DNA from 2 places in the Streptomyces sp. NPDC028991 genome. Region 2 is predicted to be linked to the other one. Evidence: riboswitches for the same ligand, from Rfam matches in the RefSeq annotation. Region 2 holds a riboswitch; the other holds the start of a gene.
What was found. Region 2 has a riboswitch for S-adenosylmethionine ahead of thrC (threonine synthase). Riboswitches for the same ligand answer to the same signal wherever they lie in the genome.
Positions count from the first base shown of each region.

Region 1: another riboswitch for S-adenosylmethionine. It lies ahead of ACZ4V1_RS12690 (aminotransferase class V-fold PLP-dependent enzyme); the one in region 2 lies ahead of thrC (threonine synthase).

Region 1 is NZ_JBVHVP010000005.1:7,174-10,571, forward strand. It holds gene qcrB (cytochrome bc1 complex cytochrome b subunit) at 1-344, shown strand, start outside; gene trpD (anthranilate phosphoribosyltransferase) at 476-1,540, shown strand; SAM riboswitch class IV at 1,621-1,737, shown strand; gene ACZ4V1_RS12690 (aminotransferase class V-fold PLP-dependent enzyme) at 1,911-3,353, shown strand.
Region 2 is NZ_JBVHVP010000006.1:177,150-180,547, forward strand. It holds gene ACZ4V1_RS15795 (MoaD/ThiS family protein) at 1-148, opposite strand, end outside; gene thrC (threonine synthase) at 145-1,455, opposite strand; SAM riboswitch class I at 1,474-1,621, opposite strand; gene ACZ4V1_RS15805 (glucosyl-3-phosphoglycerate synthase) at 1,762-2,706, shown strand; gene ACZ4V1_RS15810 (alpha,alpha-trehalose-phosphate synthase (UDP-forming)) at 2,923-3,398, shown strand, end outside.

The DNA.
Region 1 (3,398 bases), on a different contig from region 2:
TCATCGTCACCAAGCGGATCTGCCTCGGCCTCCAGCGCCGGGACAGGGACAAGGTGCTGCACGGCCGCGAGTCGGGCATCATCAAGCGCCTGCCGCACGGTGAGTTCATCGAGGTGCACGAGCCGCTCAGCCAGGAGCAGCTGCACACGCTCACGGCACACGAGCAGTACGAGCCGGCCGAGATCGGCCCGACGGTCGACGAGAACGGCGTCCGGCGCAAGGTGAAGCGGACGGAGAAGCTCCGTGCCAAGCTGAGCAAGGGCTACTACGGCGAGGAGTCGCAGATTCCGAAGCCGACCGTCGAGGAGTACAAGGAGATCACGAGCGGCCACGGCCACCACTGACCCTCCAGCGTCGCCACACCACGGTCGAAGGGCCCCGTCCGTTCCGCGGACGGGGCCCTTCGCCGTGCCCGGGGCTGGATAGGGTGGGACCACACTCCCTTTCCGTCATACACACGATTCAGGAGCGGCTCATGAGCGCTGTGACCCCCGCTGGAGGCGACACCGCGGCGGGCCGCTCCTGGCCCGCCCTGCTGAACGGACTGCTGGACGGACACGACCTGTCCGCGGACGACACGGCCTGGGCGCTGGACGTGATCATGCGCGGCGAGGCGACCGACGCGCAGATCGCCGGCTTCGCGGTGGGGCTGCGGTTCAAGGGGGAGACGGTCGAGGAGATCTCCGGCCTGGTCCGCACCATGTACGCCCACGCCAACGTGATCGAGGTGCCGGGGGAGACGGTCGACATCGTCGGCACCGGCGGCGACGGGGCCAAGACGGTCAATATCTCCACCATGTCGGCGATCGTCGTGGCCGGCACGGGCGCGAAGGTCGTCAAGCACGGCAACCGGGCCGCCTCCTCGGCATCCGGGGCCTCCGACGTCCTGGAGAAGCTCGGGGTCAACCTGGAGCTGACGCCGAAGCGGGTGGCCGAGGTCGCCGAGGAGGCCGGCATCACCTTCTGCTTCGCGGTGAAGTTCCACCCGGCGCTGCGCCATGTGGCGGCGGCACGCGGCCAGCTGGGCATCCGCACCGTGTTCAACTTCCTGGGCCCGCTGACCAATCCCGCGAAGGTGAGGGCCCAGGCGGTCGGGGTCGCCCATGCCCGGATGGCGCCGATCGTCGCCGGCGTCTTCGCCGAGCGCGGCCACTCGTCCCTGGTGTTCCGGGGCGACGACGGGCTCGACGAACTGACCACGACGTCCACCTCCCGGGTCTGGGTGGTGCGCGACGGCCGGGTGACCGAGGAGACCTTCGACCCGCGGGACGTCGGACTCGACCTGGTGCCGGTTCAGGCGCTGCGCGGCGCCGACGCCTCCTACAACGCCGACGTCGCCCGCCGCCTGCTGGCCGGCGAGACGGGCCCCGTGCGGGACGCGGTGCTGCTGAACTCGGCGGCGGCCCTGGTGGCCCTGGAGCCGGGCACGGGGACGCTGGCGGAGCGGATCCGGGCCGGCATGGACCGGGCCGCGGAGTCGATCGACTCGGGCGCGGCCAGGCGCGTCCTGGAGCGCTGGGTGGCCGTGAGCAACGCCTAGCCGCCTCTTCGTATGACGCGCGTCCCGCGATCCGGACCCGGGTTGCGGGACGTCGTTCATTTCCCTTAGGTTCTTGTCCAGGTCATGAGTGACAGTCATCAGGCCCCGGCCGACTGTCCGGCAACCCTCCGTCCGTGGCGGGGTGCCCCGGGTGAAGACCAGGTCGTGGACAGCAAGGTTCACGGCAAGCGCGGACCCCTCGCGAAACCAGGGGTCCTGGGTCGTCCGAGGGAGTCTCCCGTGAATCAGCGAATGCGATAGGGCCGCAGAGCCCCGCCACCGCGTTTCCTGTCCTTTGCCTCCATTCCACGCTTGAGCCGTCGGGGTTCGCGTGTGATGCCGCCTGCCTTCACCTCACGGGAGTACCCCCATGTCCGTCTCCAGCCTCGCCGCCGACCCGTCCGTCCGTACCCCGCTGCCGGTACTCGGCCGTGACGTCACCGTGCCGCTCGTCACCGGCGGGGAGGTCACCTACGCCGCTCTCGACTACGCCGCCAGCGCGCCCGCGCTCCAGCGGGTCTGGGACGACGTGGCGGCCTACGCCCCCTACTACGGCAGCGTGCACCGCGGGGCCGGGTACCTGTCGCAGTTGTCGACCGACCTGTTCGAGAACGCCCGGAAGACCGTCGCCGAGTTCCTCGGCTGCCGGGACGGGGACCAGGTCGTGTTCACCCGGTCCACCACCGACTCCCTGAACCTGCTCGCCGCCACGCTGCCGGCCGGCTGCCGGGTCTTCGTCTTCGAGACCGAGCACCACGCCTCGCTGCTGCCGTGGAGGGACGCGGACGTGACCTGCCTGGACGCCCCGCGCACCCCGGCGCAGGCCGTCGAGACCCTGGAGCGCGCCCTCGCCGCCCGCGAGCCCCACGGTCCGGCCCTGGTCTGCGTCACCGGCGCCTCCAACGTCACCGGCGAGCTGTGGCCGGTGCGTGAACTGGCCGCCGCCGCACACGCGCACGGTGCCCGGATCGTGCTGGACGCCGCCCAGCTCGCCCCGCACCACCCCGTCTCCGTGGCCGGCCTGGACGTCGACTGGGTCGCCTTCTCCGGGCACAAGCTGTACGCCCCCTTCGGCGCCGGCGTGCTGGCCGGACGGGCCGACTGGCTGCGCGAGGCGGAGCCGTACCTCGCGGGCGGCGGCGCCAGCCGCAGGGTCACCCGGCGCGCGGACGGCGGCGTGGACGTGGAGTGGCACGACAGCGCCGCGCGGCACGAGGCCGGGTCGCCCAACGTCATCGGCGCCTACGCCGTCGCCTCCGCCTGCAAGGCCCTCACCGAGGCCGGGTTCGACACGCTGGTCGCCCGCGAGGAATACCTGATCGGGAAAGTGCGGGACGGGCTCGCCGAGGTGCCCCAGGTGCGGATCCTCTCCCTCTTCGGTGACGACGCCCCCCGCGTCGGCGTGCTCTCCTTCGTCGTCGAGGGCTGGAACAGCTCCCACTTCGCCGCGGCCCTCTCCGCCGAGTACGGCATCGGTGTGCGCGACGGCCTGTTCTGCGCCCACCCGCTGGTGCGCACGCTGCTCGGCAGCGACCCGCAGGCGCAGGGCGAGTGCGGCGCCCCCGAGGCGGCGCCCGGGGAGAAGTCCCTCAACGCCATCCGCGTGAGCTTCGGCGCGGGCACCCCGGACGAGCACGTCGAGCGGTTCGTGACCGCCGTGAGGGAGCTGGTGAGCGACGGCGCCCGCTGGAACTACCGTACGGAGGACGGCCGTTGCGTGCCCGACACCTCCGCTGCCGGCGCCTCCGTTGCCGCGGCCCCCGCGGCCGGCATCTCCGGTGCCGCGGGCACCGGCACCGGCACCGCCGCCTGACCCGGCAGCCGCGACCCCAGCAGGATCATCCGCAGCGCCCGCTCC
Region 2 (3,398 bases):
GGTCGTCCAGGACGCGGGCGGCGATGCCGGTGTGGTTCTTCTCCAGGTCGGAGATGACCTCGCCCAGGTTGGCGCCCTCGGCGGGCACCTCGGCCTTGCCGCCGGTGTAGGTGCGCAGGATGGTCGGGATGCGAACGGTCACGCTCATGCGAGGCCAGCCTCTCGGAAGGAGTCCAGGTTGGGACGGATCGTCGCGCTGAGGCCGGTGCCGGCCACCGCGTCGAGGGTCTTCAGGCCGTCGCCCGTGTTGAGGACGACGGTGGTCTTCGCCGGGTCGAGCACGCCGTTCTCGATCAGCTTCCTGGTGACGCCGACCGTCACGCCGCCCGCCGTCTCCGCGAAGATGCCCTCGGTGCGGGCGAGCAGCCTGATGGCCTCGACGACCTGCTCGTCGGTCACGTCCTCCACGGCGCCACCGGTGCGGCGCGCGATGTCGAGGACGTAGGGGCCGTCGGCCGGGTTGCCGATCGCCAGGGACTTGGCGATGGTGTCCGGCTTCTGGGGGCGTACGACGTCGTGGCCCGCCTTGTACGCGGTGGACACCGGCGAGCAGCCGGCGGCCTGGGCACCGAAGATCTTGTACGGCTTGTCCTCGACCAGACCGAGCCTGATCAGCTCCTGCAGCCCCTTGTCGATCTTCGTGAGCTGGGAGCCGGACGCGATCGGGACGACGATCTGGTCGGGCAGCCGCCAGCCGAGCTGCTCGCAGACCTCGTACGCGAGGGTCTTGGAGCCTTCCGCGTAGTACGGCCGCAGGTTGACGTTGACGAAGCCCCAGCCCTCGCCGGCCGGGTCGCCGATCAGCTCGGAGCAGAAGCGGTTCACGTCGTCGTAGTTGCCCTCGATGCCGACCAGCTCACCGCCGTAGACGGCGGCCATGACGACCTTGCCCTGCTCCAGGTCGTGCGGGATGAACACGCAGGAGCGGAAGCCGGCGCGGGCGGCGGCGGCGCCGACGGCACCCGCGAGGTTGCCGGTGGAGGAGCAGGACAGGGTGGTGAAGCCGAAGGCGCGGGCGGCCTCGATGGCCTGCGCGACGACGCGGTCCTTGAAGGAGTGCGTCGGGTTGCCGGAGTCGTCCTTGACGTACAGACCGCCGGTGACACCGAGCTCGCGGGCCAGGTTGTCGGCCTTGACCAGCTTGGTCCAGCCCGGGTTGATGTTCGGCTTGTCGGCCACGTCGGCGGGGACGGGCAGCAGCGGGGCGTAACGCCAGATGTTCGCGGGGCCCGCCTCGATGCGCGCGCGCAGCTCCTCGGTGTCGTAGGCCGAGAAGTCGTAGGCGATCTCCAGCGGGCCGAAACACTCCTCGCAGGCGAAGACCGGACCGAGCGGTACGCGGTGGCCGCATTCGCGGCAGGAGAGCGCCGCGGCGGGACCGAGGTCGACCGGGGAGGCGGCGGAGGTGGGGGAAGCGGTGGTGTCGGTGTTGCTTGCGACAGTCTGCACAGCCATGTGAGGCGAGGCCCTTTCTCCTCATCTTCCTCACGACGCATCTCGCCGTGAGACGGATTTGGCACCTTCCCTAGTCGGGAGCCTCGCCACGTCCGCGTGACAAGAACCGACTGGAGGGTTGCCGGGGCTTCAACGGGCCGTATCCCTCTGCCCCTCTGGATGAGCGGTATGTGGTTGTTTTGCGGTGGTACGCGCCTGACCCCGGCATGCGGTGGTCCGCCGCGTTGTTCAAGACTGTAACCGAAGGCCACGGCGGTTGAGATAGTCGTCCGTACCGCGAGATGGATCACAAAGGAGCCTCCGAACGTGCTGGAAGAAGTCGAGCGCTGGCTGGGCGCACGCTCCTGGTCCGTGTCGGACCGGCCGATCCAGCGGATCCTGACCGCCAAACAGGCCACCGGGCAGTCGGTCAGCGTGGTGCTCCCCGCCCTCGACGAGGAGGCGACCGTCGGCGACATCGTCTCGGTGATCCGCCGGGACCTGATGGGCCGGGTGCCGCTCGTCGACGAGATCGTGGTCGTGGACTCGGGTTCGAGCGACCGTACGTCGGAGGTGGCCGCGGCGGCGGGCGCGCGGGTGGTGCACCGGGACGCGATCCTCCCCCGCCTCCCGGCCGTGCCCGGCAAGGGTGAGGTGCTGTGGCGCTCGCTGCTGGTCACCGGCGGCGACATCGTCTGCTTCGTCGACGCCGACCTGCGCGAGTTCTCGGCCGACTTCGTCTCCGGGATCGTGGGCCCGCTGCTCACCGACCCGGACGTGCACCTCGTCAAGGCGATGTACGACCGCCCGCTGGGCGCCGCTCCCGGCCAGGGCGGCCGGGTCACGGAGCTGATGGCCCGCCCGCTGCTCAACCTGCACTGGCCGCGGCTGGCCGGTTTCGTCCAGCCGCTCGGCGGCGAGTACGCGGCCCGGCGCTCCCTGCTCGAACGGCTCCCCTTCCCCGTCGGGTACGGCGTCGAGCTGGGCATGCTGGTGGACGCCCTGCACCTGGTGGGTCTGGACGCCCTCGCACAGGTCGACGTCGGCGTCCGCAGGCACCGGCACCAGGACGGCCAGGCCCTGGGCCGCATGGCCGCCGCGATCTACCGCACCGCCCAGCTCCGGCTGGCCCGCGGCCACCTGGTCCGGCCGTCCCTCACCCAGTTCGAACGCGGCGCCGACGGCTTCGAGCCGCGCACGTACTCCGTGGACACCGAGGAACGGCCCCCGATGACGGAGATCGCGGAGTACGCGGCCCGGCGGGTGGCCTGAGCGCCGGCCGGGGACGCCGTCCGGCCGGGGACGGACGCCGCCGGAGTCCCGCTCGCAGGTCAGGTACTCGCCGCCGCGGCCGCGGGTGCTCGGCCCGCGGTGCCTCTCGGCGCGGAACCGGCTGTCGGCGTGGCACACGAGGCGCGTGACGCAATCGATGCCGAGGGGCCGTCCGCCCACGTTTGAGGGTTTCGGGGCCGGGCTAGGTTGAGGCGTATGGCTTCAAGCTTCGGTGCTGCTCAGGTACTGGTCGCCTCCAACCGGGGGCCGGTCTCCTACGAGGTGCGGGAGGAGGGTTCGCTGCACGCCAGACGCGGCGGTGGCGGGCTGGTCTCCGGACTGTCGGCCATCGGGCCGGACGCGGGGGCGCTGTGGGTGTGCTCCGCGCTCGGCGACGGCGACCGCGAGGCGGTGCGGCGCGGGGTCGGCGAGGACGGCGTACGGATGCTGGACGTGCCGGCCGACGTGCACGCGGACGCGTACAACGGGATCGCCAACAGCGTGCTGTGGTTCGTGCACCACATGCTCTACCAGACGCCCCTGGAGCCGGTCTTCGACGCGGAGTTCCGGCGGCAGTGGGCCTCCTACGAGGCCTACAACCGGGCCTTCGCCGAGGCGCTGGCCGAGGAGGCCGCCGAGGGCGCGGTCGCGATCGTGCAGGACTACCACCTGACGCTGGTGCCGGGGATGCT